4 regions of the Dongia sp. P2_B8 genome follow, and region 1 is predicted to be linked to each of the others. Evidence: riboswitches for the same ligand, from Rfam matches in the RefSeq annotation. Region 1 holds a riboswitch; each other region holds the start of a gene.

Region 1 (4,327 bases):
TGATGTCGGGCGCCGTCTCGGCGTAAAGCGATCGAATGAGATCCGCCGCCACCGCTTCCTTCAACGAATTGACGAAGATGGGAAGTGGATTGAGGCCGCGCGCAGTCAAGGCGCCGATCAGCGCATCGATTGGCGCCAAGGTGCCTGATTGCAGCAGCGCGCGGTAGAAGACGATGCCGGCAACCGGCGCGCCTTCGCGCCACAGCGGCGCAAGATCAGAAAGACTGAGCACCGGCGTGCCAGGCCAATAGAGCCCAGCACGCAGCAGGGGCCGCGGTTCCTGCCAGGCTGTGTCATAGCCGATGAGGCTTGCGGCATAGTTCAGGAATTCTTCGGCATTGCTCTTGCCGCCATGGACCTGGAACTGCCACAGGCGGTGTGCTGCCTCATCGTCGATGGTCGAGCGGCGCGACAATTCGCTGTCCGGCTGGTCATCGCCGGAGAGACAGGCAAACCTGATGCCGCGCGCTGAGGTGACTGCCGCCAATTGTTCGACGCCATAGGGCCAATAGCGCTCGCCCCCGATGAGCCTGAGGATCACCAGCTTCGCTGACGCCTTGGGATCGGCAATCACTTGGTCGAGATAGAGATCGACCGACATGTTGTGCTGCAACTGCAGCAGATTGACGAGACGCAAACTTGGCCGGGGTTCAGGCAGTGCCGCATGCGCGGCTGCCAGCGCCGCAAGCTCGGTATCGGCGGCACTCAGCACCACGATTTCGGCCGGTGACTGGCCGAGATCGACGGCCTCGCCGCCGTCGCTGATGGTTCCGGGTTTGGCGGCGAGAAGATGCATGGGTCAGGCGGCGACGCCGAGCGGTGCCGTCAGCGCCGCCGTGATGGCGGCGCGATCAAGGCCCTGGAGGCCGATGATCACGATCTGGCCTCGACGGCCTTCGGCCGCTTCCCACGGACGGTCGTAATAATGCTGCAGGCGATTGCCGACACCTTGCAGCACCAGGCGCATGTCCTTGTCAGCCACAGCCAGGAAACCCTTCACGCGGAGGATGTCGTGCTGTTCGATGACAGGGACCAGCTTTGCCAGCAGGTCCTGCGGCTGGCCCAGTTCGGCAACGTCGATATGGAAGCTTTCGAAATCGTCGTGGTTATGATCCTCGCCTTCCAATTCGTGATGCGAATGGCGCTGGGCGAGATCGTCTTCGGCCGCGGCATCCAACCCCAGGAGCACGCGGGGATCCACCTCGCCGAAGCGTGCCGTGATCATCTTGGCCGGGCGCTGCAATTCCTTGATGATATGGGCCTGGGCGGATTCATGCTCAGCGCCCGACATCTGGTCGGCCTTGTTGACGATGATGAGATCGGCGCAATTGATCTGGTCTTCGAACAGTTCTGCCAAGGGACTGTCATGGTCGAGCCCGTCATCCATTTTGCGCTGGCTGTCGACCGCTGCCGGGTTGTCGGCAAACCGCCCTGCCGCCACCGCCGGGCCATCGACCACCGCGATGACGCCATCGACCGTGACACGGGTGCGGATTTCCGGCCAGTTGAACGCCTTCACCAGGGGCTTCGGGAGCGCAAGGCCGGAGGTTTCGATGACGATATGATCGGGCGGATTGGCGCGGTCAAGCAGTGCCTTGATGGTGGGGAGGAAATCGTCGGCCACCGTGCAGCAGATGCAGCCATTGGCTAGCTCGACGATATTCTCTTCCGGGCAGCCCTCGATCTTGCAGCCCTTGACGATTTCGCCATCGACGCCAAGCTCGCCGAATTCATTGATGATGAGCGCCAGGCGCTTGCCGCCGGCATTCTTCAACAGATGCTGGATGAGGCTGGTCTTGCCGGCCCCCAGAAATCCGGTGACGATGGTGGCGGGGATTTTCCCGCCGGTCTTTGAATTCGTGACTGACATGATCATTCCTTAGTCGGCAGACGCGATGTTCGCGTCGTTATTTCAGGACCAGCGGCCCTACTTCAGTATCAAAGGCAGGCCGGCCGCGATGAACAGCACATGATCGGCGCGCGCGGCCAGGCGCTGGTTGAGCCGCCCGGCATGGTCGCGAAAATCACGCGCCAGTTTGTTGTCCGGCACGATGCCAAGACCCACCTCGTTGGCGACGAAAATGATCGGCCCGCCGCATTGGCCGAGCGCTTCCTCAAGGGCTGCGGATTCCACCGCGACATCACGCTCCGCCAACATCACATTGGTGAGCCAGAGCGTCAGGCAATCGACCAGGACCGCCGCGCCCTTCTCTGTTTCCGACACGAGGGCCTGGGCGAGGGCCAGGGGTTCCTCCACCAGGCGCCAGTCGGGATCGCGCCGCTCGGCATGCAGCTTCACCCGCTCAGCCATCTCGGCGTCGCGAATCTCAGCGGTGGCGATGTAGGTGCGGCTGCCCGTATGGCGGTCGAGCAGCTGTTCCGCATAGCGGCTTTTGCCCGAGCGTGCGCCACCCAGCACCAAAGTGATGGCGGGGAGCGGGGTGATCAAACCGGATAGGCCGGTGCCTAAGCCCAAGGGTTGCGTAGACAAGATGACGCGCACCTCCCTCCGAGGTCGTTGCCGAAATCGAATGATCGCCGAGGTTTCCTGGCTCGACCGATGTCCGCGGGGTCGCCTTCCCAGCCAAACCGGCCAGTGGCCTTGAACCCGCGGTACCCCGAGAAAACTTGGGGCAACAGTCCTACAGTTGCGGGGGCAGCGCCGGAATCACCCTGTCACCAGGACTGACCGGCTTCCCTCACTGCGATCGGGCGCCAACCTATCCAAAGCAGCAGCAATTGGCCAGAAAGCTTTTGGGCAATCGCTGACCAGTAGAATGACGCTTCCCTTAGGAATTAGAACGTCTCCAAACACATATTATAGTGTAAGTATTTCTGTGCGAAATTTACCCCTTCTTATCTATCGCCTGCCAATCTGTGGACTGTATGGTTGCGCTTGCCCGAGAGGGGTTCGCGACTAGCATATCGGGGACGGGTATATCGGGCGGCCGCGATGAGGTGGCTGCCGGGTGGAGAAGCGTTGCCGCATTCGAGTGACAGGAATCTGCGCCGCCGTTTGGCCTTCCCCCGACAGGGCACCGCACTGTCGGCTGCCGACGTGACGGTGCTCGACGTCGTGGCAACGCCAACCGTGATCACCTGCCTTGCCAGCGGCAAAGTCCTTTATGCCAACAGTGCCGCCCGCGACCTGTTCGACCGGCCGGAGGACCAGCCAGCCAACCATTCGAGCGACTCTTTCTATGCCGATCCGGCGGCGCGGACCGAGCTCGTGCGCCTGTTGCGCGACGAGGGCCAGGTCATCAACCACGAAATCGAGTTCGTGACCCATGGCGGGCGGCGTTTCTGGGGCCTGCTCTCCGGCCATGTCGCCGCATTCGACAATTATGACGCCATCATCGCTTCGATCGTCGACATCTCGGCACAAAAGGCGCGCGAGGTGCAGCTGGCACAGGCGACAGAGCAACTGCGCGCCCAGGCTGCGGCGAGCACGCTGCTCACCCGCGAACTCAAGAATCAGCGCCAGGTGGCGATCACGGCCAGCCGCGCCAAAAGCGATTTCCTGGCACGCATGAGCCATGAACTGCGCTCGCCCTTGAACGCAATTCTAGGCTTTTCCGAGATCATCGCCGACGATCTCTTTGGCGCAGCCGGTGTCGTGCGGTATCAGAATTATGCCCAGAACATCCATGATGCCGGCGCGCATCTTCTCGCCCTCATCAACGACATCCTCGATCTTTCCAAGGTCGAAGCGGGCGAGCTGCAGCTGACCCTGGAACCTATTGAACTCAAGGAACTGATCAACGGTTCGGTGCAGTTGATGGCACCGATGGCTGAAAAGCGCGGCGTGCAATTGGTGGCGGATCTTAGCCGGTCCCCCTTGTCGCTGGTGGCCGATCGCCGGCGCCTGCGGCAGATGATCATGAACGTGGTGAGCAATGCCATCAAGTTCACCCTGGCCGGCGGTACCGTGATGATCACGGCGCATCAGGCCCAAGGCGACATCGTCATCGACATCGCCGATTCCGGCATCGGCATGACCCCGGACCAGATCACGATCGCCCTGCAGCCCTTTGGCCAGGTGGCGACCGACAGCCCCTATGCCCAGGTCGGTACCGGCCTCGGCCTGCCCATCGTGGCTTCGCTGGTCGAACTGCACGGTGGGCGGCTCGACATTCAGTCGACCCCCAATGTCGGCACCACAATCACTCTTACGCTGCCTAAAGTAAGGTAACCGGCCGAAACCAAGTTGACGGCTTCCGATGCAGCCTTAAATTCTGCTGCATGAAGCATGCGACCGGCCCCGCCCTCGATCAATTGGAACCGCTCCTTGTGGCCATTCGCGCGCGCGCGGGCCTCAAGGAGAAAT
Region 2 (4,327 bases), on a different contig from region 1:
GGATGCTCTCTGGAATATGCGTGCCGCAGGCGGTAGCCATCGCCTCGGTCTTGGCCCAGCTGCGGATCGGCAGGATGCCGGGCACGATCGGTGCCGTGACGCCAGCCCGCGTCGCGCGCTCGACGAAGCGCTTGTAGCAATCGACGTCGAAGAAGAACTGCGTGATGGCGCGGCTGGCCCCCGCGTCGATCTTGCGCTTCAGATGATCGAGATCCGCACCGGCATTTTGTGCCTGGGGATGCACTTCCGGATAGGCGGCTACACTGATGTCGAACGGGTGCAGGCGGCGGAGGCCCGCCACCAGATCGTCGGCATAGGCATAGCCATTGGCAACCGGCGTGTAGCCAGCGGCAATGCCGGCCTGGGGATCGCCACGCAACGCCACGATCCGGTTGATGCCGGCCTGCCAGTATGAATCGGCGATGGCATCGATCTCGTCGCGGCTGGCACCGACACAGGTGAGATGGGCTGCCGCCGGCACGCCGGAGCGCGACTGCATTTCCGAGACCAAGGCGCGGGTCTGGTCGCGCGTCGAGCCGCCGGCACCATAGGTGACCGAGACGAAACGGGGGCCGAGGGCAGCCAGATCATCGGCCGCTTCCCAGAACGCATTGGCCAGCGACGGCTGCTTGGGCGGGAAGAATTCGAAGCTGACTGTGACGCCGGGGTCACGCATCTGCCGGGCCTCCTGGCGAAGCCTCGCCACCTGTTCAAAACGATCCTGAGGGGCGCTGCGCTCGATCATACTCAATGGCGGCATGTTCATGCTGGCGGCTCCGGGTTGATGGGCAACACGAGACACAGCATAACAGATTCGAGATATAATGATATCTTTATGTTATTTAAACAGGTGTATCATTATATGATTTTAATATAATTATTTCAGCTACTTAGATTTGGCGACGACGAAAACGGTCACCGGCAAGGCAGCCCGCCAGGCGTCAAAATCACCGAGCGGCTTGGCGTGGGAGATGCTGATCCGGGTGAGATCGCCGCCCACCTTGCCCTGCCAGTCGACCAGCAGCATCTCGCTCTGGACGGTAACGGCGTTGGCCACCAGCCGCCCGCCGGGCTTCAACGCCGCCCAGCAGAGATCGAGGACATTGGGTTCCGTGACACCACCGCCGATGAAGATGGCGTCGGGGGTTTCCAGACCGGCCAGTGCCGCGGGTGCGGCACCGGCGACAAGGGCGAGGCCGGGGACACCGAGGGCCAGAGCGTTGGCGCGGATGAGCTGCTGACGTCCAGCATCGGCCTCGATCGCGATGGCGCGGCAGGTGGGATGTGTCCGCATCCATTCAATGCCGATCGAGCCGCAGCCGGCGCCAACGTCCCACAGCAATTCGCCGTGACAGGGGCCAAGACGCGCCAGAGTCACCGCGCGGACATCGCGCTTGGTGAGCTGGCCGTCGTTTTGATAGGCGTCGTCCGGCAGGCCTGCCAGGGTCGAGAGCGGCCTTGCGCCAGCCGCTGCGCGACACTGGACGGCCACGAGATTGAGGGCGGCGATGTCCTGTGCCGGCCAATTGGCGGCGGTGCCCTCGAGGCGGCGTTCCTTAGGCCCGCCCATATGTTCGAGCGCCGTCATTTCGCTCGAGCCGAAGCCGCGGCCGGTCAGCAGCTTGGCGATGGCGGCAGGCGAGCCGCCATCATGGCTGAGGATGAGCAGCCGGGCGCCGTCATGGAGATGGAGATGAAGGCCCTCGATCGGCCGGCCATGGATGGTGAGAAGTGCCACATCTTGCAGCACCCAGCCCATCCGCGCGGCAGCGAGGGAGAAGGAGGATGGTGCCGGGAACACATGCATGTCACCCGCGGGCACCAGGCGGCTGAGGCTGGCCCCCATGCCGTAGAGCATCGGATCGCCGCTGGCCAGCACGCAGACCGGGCTGCCTTTGAGGGCGAGAACTTGCGCGAAGGCGCCCTCAAACGGTGTCGGCCAGGGGCGGCGTTCGGCAATCATCTCAGCAGGCAGCATGGCGAGATGCCGCTCCCCGCCGAAGACGATCCGGGCCCCGGCCAGGGCAGCACGCGCCGCAACGCTCAGCCCATCGATACCGTCTTCGCCGATGCCGACCAGCGTGAGCCAGGCTGCCATGTCGCATATCTCTTTGAAATGAGGGCCGCTTTTGCGCTTGAATACGGCATGGTGAAGCGCCCGGCAAGGGGTCGCACCCAAGGCAAACAGCGGAAAATCCACTTCCGCTCCCCTGCCCGCTCCTATAGAAGAAGGCCATTCACCGGTGCCCTTCGGGGCCTAAGAGGGAACGCGGGAGGGAGCAGGATATCGCCCCCAGCCGTGGCTGCCCCCGCAACTGTGAGCGGCGAGCCGATCGCGAAACAGCCACTGGACTCAGGTCCGGGAAGGCTATGATCGGCACCGACCCGCGAGCCAGGAGACCTGCCGATGAACCGGGTTGCGGTTGGATACATCGGTCGGGGCGTACCGATGCCGTGGCGGCTGGCCTTCAGATGAGGTCCACCACCCATTCACCGCGATGGCTTTTGCCGGTGACACCGTGACCGACCGTTCGTTTCAGAACGCAGATATGTCAGGCGAGATTGTGGGCAGCGCCGCCAATCGCCGCTTTGCCTGCCCGGGCCTCTTCCGCATCGTGCCCTCGCGCGACGGCGGGATCTGCCGCATCAAGCTGGCGCGCGGGCTGGTGAATTCGACGCAGCTCCGCGCGATCGCCGCGGCGGCCGCGCGCTACGGTGTACCGGCGGTCGAAGCCACCAACCGCAGCAACATCCAGATCCGCGGCGTGCGCGCCGGGTGCGAAGAGGCGCTCATCGAGATGCTGGTGGATGCCAGTCTTGGCCCCCGCACGGCCGGCGCCGACGATGTGCGCAATGTGATGGTCAGTCCGCTGGCGGGGCTCGATCCCGCAGCCCTGATCGACGTCGCGCCTTTGGCAGACGCCATTTTGGCGCGTCTTGAGGCGCAGCCCAGATACCACGCCCTGTCACCGAAATTCGCGATCCAGATCGATGGTGGCGAAAGCATCACCATGGTCGAACATCCCAACGACATCTGGTTTGCCGCGACCGACGCTGCGCATTTTGCCGTCGGCTTTGCAGGCGTTCCCGGCGAAAGGCCGGCGGGCATTGTCGCAGCAGCGGATGTTGAGGCGGCCTTGTTTGCCTTGCTGGATCTGTTCATAGCCGAGATCGGCAAGACCAATGCGAACGGGGACAAGATCACGCGCATGCGCCACCTGCTGGTGGCGCGGCGCGTCGAGGAATTGATGACCGCCCTGCCCTGTCCGGTCAGTGCCCCAGCCGGCTGGCACCGCGAAGAGCCGATGCTGCTTGGCCATATTGGCGCGCGTGAGCAGGCGGATGGGCGCTTTGCGATCGGCGCCGTACCGCCGCTGGGGCGCATCGGACCGTCAATGCTGCGCGGCCTTGCCGATCTTGCGGATTTGGCCTCGGCCGGGGAGATCCGCATGACGCCATGGCAGAGCGTGCTGCTGCCGAACATCGCCGAGGGCGCGCTCATCGATGCCGTGGCGCAGCTGGATGAGCTGGGCTTTATCACGCGGCCCGACCGGACCCTGGCTGCTGCCATCACCTGTGCCGGCAGCGCCGGCTGCAAATCCGGCCTCGCCGACACCAAGGTGGATGCGCTGGCCTTGGCGGACAGGATCGACGGGTCCGGCGCCAGCGTCTTTGGCATCCATCTTACCGGCTGCAGCAAATCCTGCGCGGCCCCCCGGCCGGCACCGGTCACGTTGCTGGCTATTTCACCCGGCCACTACGATGTCTTCGTGCGAAACGATGTCTTCGCGCAAAACGAGGGGGAAACGGCGGTTTTTGGCAAGCGGATCGGGGCCGACCTCACTATCGAACAGGCAGGCGATCTGCTGGCCGCCACATATTTGCGAGTTCCGGAGTAGAGTGATGATCAATTACGAGCGCGATGGGCAGGAAATCTACCGCCAATCCTTTTCCATCATCCGCGCTGAAGCCGATTTGACCGGCATCCCGAGCGACCTGGAAAAACTCGCCGTCCGTGTGGCGCACGCTTCCGGCATGGTCGATGTCATCCGCGACCTGCGCTTCTCGGATGGTGCCGGCGCCGCGGGCCGCAAAGCGCTGGCCGAAGGTGCGCCGATCCTTGCCGACTGCCGCATGGTCGCCGAAGGGGTGACGCGCGCGCGCCTGCCGATGAAGAACGAGGTTATCTGCACGCTCTACGATCCGCGCGTGCCGCAGATGGCGCAGGATACCGGCAACACGCGCTCGGCAGCAGCGCTCGAATTCTGGCGCGACCGGATGGCCGGCAGCATCGTCGCCATCGGCAATGCGCCCACCGTGCTCTTCC
Region 3 (4,327 bases), on a different contig from region 1:
TGGCCGGCGCCGTCGCGGTGTTCGCCGACAATATGCGCAACAATGAACGCCTCCAGGCCGAAGCCGCCGAGCAGCAAAAGGCCCGCGAGAGCCGCGCCACACAGATGAGCAACCTCGCCCGCGGTTTCGACCAGGAAGTCGAGACCATCCTGCAGGCGCTGGTCAAATCGGCTGACGAACTCGATCACACCGCGGAATCGCTGACCAAGCTTTCGACTGAATCCCTGGAGCAGGTCCAGAAGGTGGCCGCTGCGGCAACCGAAGCCAGCGCCAACGTGAGTACCGTGGCCGCCGCGACCGAGGAACTGTCAGCCTCGATCCTGGAAATCACCCGCCAGGTGTCGGCGCAGTCGGAGATCGCCACGGCATCGACACATGCCATCGACGAAACCACGGAGCGGGTCGGCCATCTCACAGAAGCATCGACGAAAATCGGTGATGTGGTCCGCTTGATCACCGAGATTTCGGCGCAGACCAACCTTCTGGCGCTCAATGCGACGATCGAAGCCGCCCGCGCTGGCGAGGCCGGCAAGGGCTTCGCCGTCGTCGCCAACGAGGTGAAGAGCCTCGCCAATCAGACAGCGCGCGCCACCGAGGACATTGCCGTCCAAGTGTCGTCCATTCAGACGTCGACGCAATCGACGGCCGAATCCATCCGCGCCGTCGGCGACCAGATCCGGCAGATGAAGGAAATTTCCGGTGGTGTTGCCGTGGCGGTCGAGGAGCAGAATTCCGCCACCAAGGAGATTTCGCGCAACATTCAGGAAGCGTCCGCCGGCAACCAGGAAGTTTCTGAGAAGGTTGTTTTCGTGGCGCAAGCCGCCGGCCAGACTCAGAATGCGACGGCGACGGTCCTCTCCGCCGCACGTCAGCTGGGGCAGAATACCGCGACCATCCGCACCACGATCGAGCGCTTCATCCACGACGTGCGCGCGCTTTAGAACGCCGGACATAGAAAAGCCGGGCGACCCCTACAGGATCGCCCGGCTTTTTTTGTCTCCGCGCAAAAGAGCAGATCTCGTTGATCAGGCAGCCGCATCCTTGAAGACGCGATTGTAGAAGTAGCCTGTCGCGGTGCCCAGAACAGACCAGAACAGCAGGCCGGCAATGGTCGCCGCCACGATGAAGCGATGCGCGAGCTCTTCCGGCGCAACGCTCACATGCTCTGCCGGCTGCGGCGCGCCATAGGCATGTGGCAGGACGATCAGCGCAAGGCCGACGGCCGCCCACCAGTAGCGCTTGCCGAAGAACACCAGGGCAAGTCCGCCTGCGGTCAACATGGCTGTTGCCACCCACCAGATCTGGCGATCCAGCAGCGGGGCAGCTTCGGTCCCCGGCACTTCCGGCGGCAGACCGAGGTCGGGCGACAATACGATCGCCGCAAAGCCAGCAAGCCCCCAATAAAGGCCCGTCCGCCAATTCATCTGGCCACCCCAGATGCGATAGCCTGCCACCAGCAGCAGCGAGAAGCCGATACCGGTCAGGATGTCCGCAAGAGCGGTGTAGAGCGTACGCTCAAGACCATCTGCCGGACCCCAGGCTTCCGCTCCATGGTCATGCGCCTCGTGATCGTGGGCTTCGGCGCCAGCTGCAGCCTCCGTGGCATCGGCCGCGGGTGCTTCGGCAGCTGCCGGCTCCGCAGCTTCAGCCGCGTTCTCGAAGACTTCGGCCGCGAGGATGATCTGCGACGTGCTGACCTGGTGAACGATGGTGATGAAGACACCAGCGATCAACCCAGCCAGCGCCGCGACGATGAACAATCGCCGAAACGTTTCCATGCCCCGAGGCCCTTAGTGGCAGGGGAAGGCGTTAGCGTGGCGCGTGTCGTGGGCGGCGTTGTGGACGGCTTCGATATGCGAAAAGCCAACGCCCCAAACCAGGACGACACCGAGCACGGCGGCCATGAAGGCGCCGGTGAGCGCTTCGGCGCGCGTGCTGGTCTTGGTGGAGAGAGCGGTGGCGGACATGTTGGTGGTCTGCATGATGGATCCCCTTTGGTGTTTACCCAGCCACGTCATGTAGCTGTCGTGAGCGGCGCATGGAGGGGTGCAGAATCGATACCGAAACAGTCAGCACCGCGTGGACACCCCGTCCATAGATACGGATTCTTCCTGTCGGTGGCAGGTCTCCTGACTCACGAGTTCCGCGCGGCACCGACCTTCCCAGTCTTCGTCCGAAACGAGCCATCGGGCTCAGTCTCAGACCACAACCAGTGGTTACTTCGGTGTCCGCTCCTCGCTCACAGTTGCGGGGGCAGTCACGGCGTTGGCCCCTTTTGGGTCGTCCGCACCGTGTTCCCTATTAATCCCCAGGAGTTCATCCTTCGGGGAACCATCGACGAATGGAACATCGCCCCCACCCTGCCCCGGCGTCAAGGTGTTTGTCCTAACCCCGTCAATTTCCAAAAGAATTATCCTGAAAGCGGCGCCCCATGTGGTGCCTGCGACCTGTCGACCCAAACCGATTCTGGTGAAAATCCGCGGCCCCTAAATGGCTTGGCGATGACCCCAGAGTCTCGCCTGGGCGAGGCAGGTTTGATAGGTGTCGACGGCCGAACAAGTTGAGAGGCCGCGCAGCGACATGGCAGCACAAGCATGCGCCAGCTCAAGCGCCGCATCCACACTCCAACCTTCATGCAGTCCATAAAGGACGCCGGCCGCGAAGGCATCGCCGGCACCGTTGGCGCTGACAATCTCGGCTTGCGGGATACTGACCGAAGAGGCCGTCCAGATCTGGCCGTCACGGGCGATGGCAACGGCACCGGCGGGAAAGTGCACGACGACCAGGCGCATGTTCCCTTCCGCCAGCACGTTCCTTGCTGCCTCGACACACGCCTTCACCACGGCCACACCGTCATGGGAGGTTTCCATGCCGGCGATGGCCCCGATCTCAAGGTCATTGACGATGAGATAGTCGAGATGCGGCAGGCACGGCCGGATCAAGCTTGCGATGCGTTCCGGTGCAATGCTGAAGAGCTCGAGATTGGTTTCCAGTCCGATGGCGCGCGCCTGGCGCAGCACCGTCACCCAGCCGTTGGGATCGCCTTTCCAAGGTGCATCCATCCGCCTGTGCGCACCCGGCAGCCCGAGATGCAGGATCCGACCACGTGTGCGCGCCAGGTCAAAATGATCCGGCGTCAGCAGTGCACTGGCCCCTTGATAGAAAATATGCGTGCGCCGGCCGGTGCTCTTCGACACATAGGCATCGGTAAACTGCGTTTCTGCCTGCTCCATCGCCACAAGCTGCGTGCGGTCGATACCATGCGCATCTGCCTGGGCCAGGAGGAATCGTCCGTCATCGTCGTCGCCGACAAGACCGATAGTTTCCACCGGCAAGGATGGATCGAGCTTCTTGATGTCGAGGGCCAGGTTGCAGGCAGAGCCGCCGCCATAGATCTCCATGGCGAAAATCTCAGCCACGCCATCTTCATGAGGCCATGCGTCGATCGTCCGATTGCGATCAACGCACCACATCCCCCCCGTGACAATGCCGCGCCGCGAATGTGTCATGCCCTCTTCTCTACAGACGGACTCTCGCGGAATCCAGAGGAGATCGCTCGGTTCACCCGGCGCGGAGGAGAGCCGGCTCGGTAATGGCGCTGTCAGCCTCAAGCGGCCGGGCCGGAGAAATGCCGCGTTTTGCCAGATCACCGTGATAGGCGCGCACAGCTTCGGAGGGTGTCACTGCACCATCGGCCACCTGGCGCATGAGGGCCACAATCGCCAGCGGATCCTCGGCGAGATTGATCTTGCGGCCGAACAAGGCGACGCGGGCGCCGTAACGCTCGGCCTGGGACAATAGTTCGAAACAGTCGCGGGTGGTACCCGCACCACCACCCAGGACCCCGACAATCATGCCGGGATCATAGCTGGCCAGTTCCTCCAACGCGGCCGGGCCATTGTAGGCGATCTTGAGAAACTGCGGCCGGTCCGCCTGCGCCACTCCGGCAAGGCATCGCACGATCGAATCATTCACAAAATGCGGCATGATGTCGGGAGCGATGTCCCGGCCGGCATTCGGGTTGAAAACTTCCAGGAAATATTTGAAGCCATGCAGGCTGGCCTCATCGCGAAAGGCGGCAAATGCCTCCAGTGACCGGTGATCCGCGTCGAGGTCATTGTTGAAGGTAATCGAATAGAGGCCAAGATCGGTGCCCGTGACCGCAGCACCCTGGCGGTGGCCGTTGCCACCATGCAGCACCCGCGGGAGCGACGCCGATCTGAACGGCCGGGAGGGCTGCTTGTTGTAGGTAGCACCGCGGCCAACCCAGATATCGGTCGTGTCGTTGGCGCGAATGGCTGGTTTCACTAGGCTTTTTTGAAAGACC
Region 4 (4,327 bases), on a different contig from region 1:
TCGCGCTTGTCGCCCATGCCGACGTAAGCGAGTGCATTTTCGACCGCCTCATCATCGTTCTGCGTCCAAGGCGAAAGCGGGCCACGATGCGGCGTGCGGCCCAGGCGCACGACATCCAGTGCGGTGACCTGTGCCTCTGTGGTCGCCTGCTGCTCCACCAGCACCACGCGGCGGGCGATATTGAGCCGCGACATCTGGGTGATGTCGATATCGCCCAGGGTGATGATTCCGCTGGCCACCCGCCGCAAGCGGCAAATGAGGCGCAGCAGCGAGGATTTGCCGGAGCCATTTGGCCCCAGCAGGCCCAGCGTCTTGCCCGGCTCGACCCGGATTGTCACGCCGTCGACGATCATCTTGCCGGCCGTGCCCCAGCTGATGTCGGTGGTGGTGATGGTCATTGCGGACGCCTCGCGCGATAGAGGATGAGGGCAAAGGCTGGGGCGCCGAACAAGGCCGTCACCACGCCGATGGGGAGGATCTGCTGTGGGATGATGACGCGTGACACAATATCGGCCAGCACCATGAACACGGCGCCGATCATCAACGACGCGGGCAGCAAGCGCGCATGGGCTGGCCCAACCAGGAAACGCGCGGCATGGGGAATGACCAGGCCGACAAAGCCGATCGACCCCACAATGCCGACCATGGTGGCGGTTATCATGGCGGTGAGGCCGAACAGGATGAGGCGCACGCGCAATACCGGAATGCCAAGTGCTGCCGCCGCATCGGTTCCGAAGGTGAAGGCATCAAGGGCCCGGGCATAAAGGAGGCAGATCGCAAAACCGCTGACGGCAACCGGTGCTGCCAGATAGACATCCTCCCAGCGCACGCCACCAAGGCTGCCCAACAGCCAGAACATGACGCCGCGGGCCTGTTCGGCATTGGCCGAGGTTGTGACAACATAGGCGGTGAGCGCATTGAAAAGCTGCGAGCCGGCGACACCGGCCAGAATGATGCGGTCCGATCCGCCGCCGGCACCGGCGGCCAGCAACGTCACTAGGACGAAGGCAAGGACAGCCCCGGCGAAGGCCCCGACAGAGAGTGTGATGAGTCCAGCACCGACGCCCAGGATCATGACGGCCACTGCGCCGGTCGACGCACCGGCCGAGATGCCGAGTACATAGGGCTCGGCCAACGGGTTGCGCAGCAACGCTTGCAGAATGGCGCCGGATATTGCCAGCGCGCCACCGCAGCAGGCCGCAACCAGAGCTCGGCTCAGGCGGTAGTCCCAGATGATGCCTGCCTGGATCGCACTGAGCTCGAAACCGGTGCCGAACAGTTTGTTGGCGATCGCCTTGTAGGCCGATGCCAGCGGAATCGGCACCTCGCCGATCGACACCGCCATGCCGATGGCAAGGGCCAAGGCGATCAGCGACAGCAAAGCGAGTGAGGCACGCATGCCCCACCCACCCTGAAGAGCCGGATTTATCGAGTTGTAAGTCAATTTGCCCCCAGTCAATTTGTGAGGCCGAACTGCTTGATGCCCTCGGCGACGGCTTCAATCCCGCTCACGGCGCGTATGGTCGGGCTCATTGCCTGCGAATCCATGATCACGATGTGCTTTTGCTTGACCGCATCGAGCTTGCTGGTGACCGGATCCGTCTCCAGGAAGTTGAGCTTCACCGCGACATCGTCGGCGGGATAGCGCCGCCGATCCATCCGCGCCACCACGATCACCTGCGGATTGGCGCCAGCGATGCTTTCCCAGCTCGCCAGCGGCCATTCTTCTTGTGTCGTCACGACATTCTTGGCGCCCAGCGTTTCCATGATGTAGGCCGGGGTGCCGTTCTTGCCGGCGATATAGGCATCGCCGTTCACCTTGGGGCTCGAGAACCAGAACACCATGGACAGGCCGCCGTTCTGAGCATTGGCGGCTTTGCTGCCGGCAACCTTGGCAATGGCCTCGGCCTCGCGTTTCTTGAGATCGGCGATCAAGGCGTCGCCGCGATCCTGCACGTCGAAGATCTGCGCCATGTCGTGGATCTCCTGATAGACCAGCGACATGTTGAACATCTCCTTGCGCACGCCATCGCCACCGCCGGAATTGTCCTTGGCGACGCAATCGGCCGGCGCCACATAGCTGGGGATCTTGAGGTCCGAGAACTGCTTGCGCGTGGCGACCGATCCATTGGGGCCGACATGCCATTCGAACTCGGCCGTGACCAGGTCCGGCTCTCGCGCCAGGACGCTTTCGAAACTGGGATCATTGTCGGCAAGCCGCTTGATCTTGGCATTGGCCGCTTCGTAGCCCGGCAGCACCGGACCGAACCACACCGCCGTGCCGACGATTTTGTCGGCGAGGCCCAGCGACAGCAGGATCTCCGCGCTGCTTTGGCCGATGGCGACTGTGCGTGTCGGCGCCTTGTCGAAGGTAAGTGTCTCGCCGCAATTCTCGATTGTCAGCGGATATTGGGTAGGCTCGGCCAATGCTGCCGGCGCGCCGATGGCGAGGCAGGTGAGGGCGGTCAGTGCCGAGAGGCTGGTCCGATGGATGGGCCAAGCTGTTGGTTGGGTTTGCATGTCAGATCCCCTTGTTAATGAAGATATGCAATGTTATAACATTACATATAAGATTTAACCTTATCAACCGGCTGGCGCGTAGCGCGGGCCGGTTGAAGCGGAATGTGGCAGGGGATGTCACCGGCGGCGGCTCAAGGCCTTACCTGGCGCCGAATAGTTGGCCGAATATGGGGAAAGTATGCCGGTCACCCGGCACGCCTGTGTTGGCGCCATGTCAACGTCTCCATCTCGGGCACCCCGCCCGGGTTAGACTTAAAACGCGTCGATGGCAGGTCTCCTGACTCGCGGGTCGATGCCTGCTGCCAACCTTCCCAACCGTCAGACGGTCAGTGGTACGAAGTGGCAGTGAGCTATCCGCTTACAGTTGCGGGGGCAGTCACGGTTTAGGCCCCGATTGGGTCGTCCGCACCGTGTTCCCTATTAATCCCCTGGAATTCATCCGTCGGGGAACCATCGCGGTGATTCATACGGGGACGCGACGGCGGGCGTCAAGGCCGTACGCGTCACGAAATTCTCATGCGGGCGATAGGTGCCTCCGCTACCATCCGGCCATGAACGAGCAACGTATCGATATTGAGCTGCGGCCGATGGTCCCCGCTGATTTGCCGGCTGTGACGGTGATCCGGACCAGCGTGATCGAGAATCATCTGTCGGTCGCAGAGATGGCGGCACGGGGCATCACGGAGGACGGCATCATTGCCGAGATGGTTGCTGGCAATCTGCGCGGCTGGGTGATGCTGGTGAGTGGCGTACCGGTGGCCTTCTCTTTCGCCAGGCGCGTTGAGAAGACCATTTTCGCCATGTTCGTGCAGCCCGGCTATGAAGGCCTTGGGCTCGGGCGGCGCGTGATGGCGGCGGCGGAAGATTGGCTGTTTGAAGAGGGCGTTACGGATATCTGGCTGACCACCGATGCCAATCCAGCGATCCGTGCCCACGGCTTCTATCAGCGGCTGGGTTGGGTCACGGACTGGTCGGCGGAGGCTGGCGAAGTCACTTACTGGAAGCGCCGCGCGCCTTGAGGAAGGCGAGGGCACCCTGGCCCGCCACATAGCCGCTGGCCATGCACGCCGTCAGCAGATAGCCGCCCGTGGGCGCTTCCCAATCCAGCATCTCGCCGGCGCAGAATATGCCGGGATGATCTTTCAACATCAGATGCTGGTCGAGACCATCGCGCTTCACGCCACCGGCGGAACTGATGGCCTCAGAGATCGGACGCGTCGCGACAAGACGCAGCGGTAGCGCCTTGATGCCCTTGGCCAAGTGCACCGGATCGGCAAAATCGTCTGCCGGCAGGCATTCGCGCAGCAGCGCAGCCTTTGCGCCGGACAAGCTCAGGCGCGATTTCAACTGCGAGGCGAGGGAACGCGACCCGCGCTGCGCCAGCGCATCGGCGATCTTCGCCAGATCGTGGTTGGGCAGCAGGTCGAGATGGAGGACCGCCGTGTCCGTGGCAGTGATTGCATCGCGCAACGGGCCGGAGAGGGCATAGATCAAGCCACCTTCGATGCCGGTTTCGGTGATGATCGCTTCGCCCTGCCGGCGCTGGCCGTTGAACGTGGCGGCGATGTTCTTCAGCGGTTCGCCAACGAAGCGGGACCGGAGATGATCGCTCCAGCCGATATCGAAGCCGCAATTGGCTGGAGTGAGCGGTGCAAGATCGATTTGGCGTGCGGCGAGAATATCCTGCCAGGCGCCATCCGATCCCAATTGCGGCCAGCTGCCGCCGCCCAGCGCCAGCACGATGACATCGCCTTTCACCTGTTGCTCACCTTGCGGTGTCGCAAAGCACAGGGCGCCATCCGGCGAC

What was found. A riboswitch is a leader RNA that binds a small molecule or an ion and turns the genes downstream of it on or off. The one in region 1 is predicted to bind cobalamin.
Region 2: another riboswitch for cobalamin. It lies ahead of cobG (precorrin-3B synthase); the one in region 1 lies ahead of cobU (bifunctional adenosylcobinamide kinase/adenosylcobinamide-phosphate guanylyltransferase).
Region 3: another riboswitch for cobalamin. It lies ahead of AC1DWZ_RS15145 (CbtB domain-containing protein); the one in region 1 lies ahead of cobU (bifunctional adenosylcobinamide kinase/adenosylcobinamide-phosphate guanylyltransferase).
Region 4: another riboswitch for cobalamin. It lies ahead of AC1DWZ_RS21445 (ABC transporter substrate-binding protein); the one in region 1 lies ahead of cobU (bifunctional adenosylcobinamide kinase/adenosylcobinamide-phosphate guanylyltransferase).

The regions. Positions count from the first base shown of each region.
Region 1 is NZ_JBFUDM010000008.1:136,060-140,386, forward strand. It holds gene cobN (cobaltochelatase subunit CobN) at 1-796, opposite strand, end outside; gene cobW (cobalamin biosynthesis protein CobW) at 800-1,870, opposite strand; gene cobU (bifunctional adenosylcobinamide kinase/adenosylcobinamide-phosphate guanylyltransferase) at 1,928-2,491, opposite strand; cobalamin riboswitch at 2,524-2,749, opposite strand; gene AC1DWZ_RS20580 (sensor histidine kinase) at 2,954-4,192, shown strand; gene AC1DWZ_RS20585 (hypothetical protein) at 4,243-4,327, shown strand, end outside.
Region 2 is NZ_JBFUDM010000003.1:1,093,154-1,097,480, reverse strand. It holds gene metF (methylenetetrahydrofolate reductase [NAD(P)H]) at 1-676, opposite strand, end outside; gene cbiE (precorrin-6y C5,15-methyltransferase (decarboxylating) subunit CbiE) at 887-2,098, opposite strand; cobalamin riboswitch at 2,225-2,423, shown strand; gene cobG (precorrin-3B synthase) at 2,550-3,899, shown strand; gene AC1DWZ_RS12670 (precorrin-8X methylmutase) at 3,904-4,327, shown strand, end outside.
Region 3 is NZ_JBFUDM010000004.1:288,741-293,067, forward strand. It holds gene AC1DWZ_RS15135 (methyl-accepting chemotaxis protein) at 1-941, shown strand, start outside; gene AC1DWZ_RS15140 (CbtA family protein) at 1,026-1,778, opposite strand; gene AC1DWZ_RS15145 (CbtB domain-containing protein) at 1,791-1,982, opposite strand; cobalamin riboswitch at 2,103-2,351, opposite strand; gene AC1DWZ_RS15150 (carbohydrate kinase family protein) at 2,487-3,509, opposite strand; gene AC1DWZ_RS15155 (hypothetical protein) at 3,562-4,327, opposite strand, start outside.
Region 4 is NZ_JBFUDM010000009.1:64,321-68,647, forward strand. It holds gene AC1DWZ_RS21435 (ABC transporter ATP-binding protein) at 1-398, opposite strand, end outside; gene AC1DWZ_RS21440 (FecCD family ABC transporter permease) at 395-1,399, opposite strand; gene AC1DWZ_RS21445 (ABC transporter substrate-binding protein) at 1,456-2,520, opposite strand; cobalamin riboswitch at 2,771-2,990, opposite strand; gene AC1DWZ_RS21450 (N-acetyltransferase family protein) at 3,072-3,539, shown strand; gene AC1DWZ_RS21455 (TIGR03862 family flavoprotein) at 3,511-4,327, opposite strand, start outside.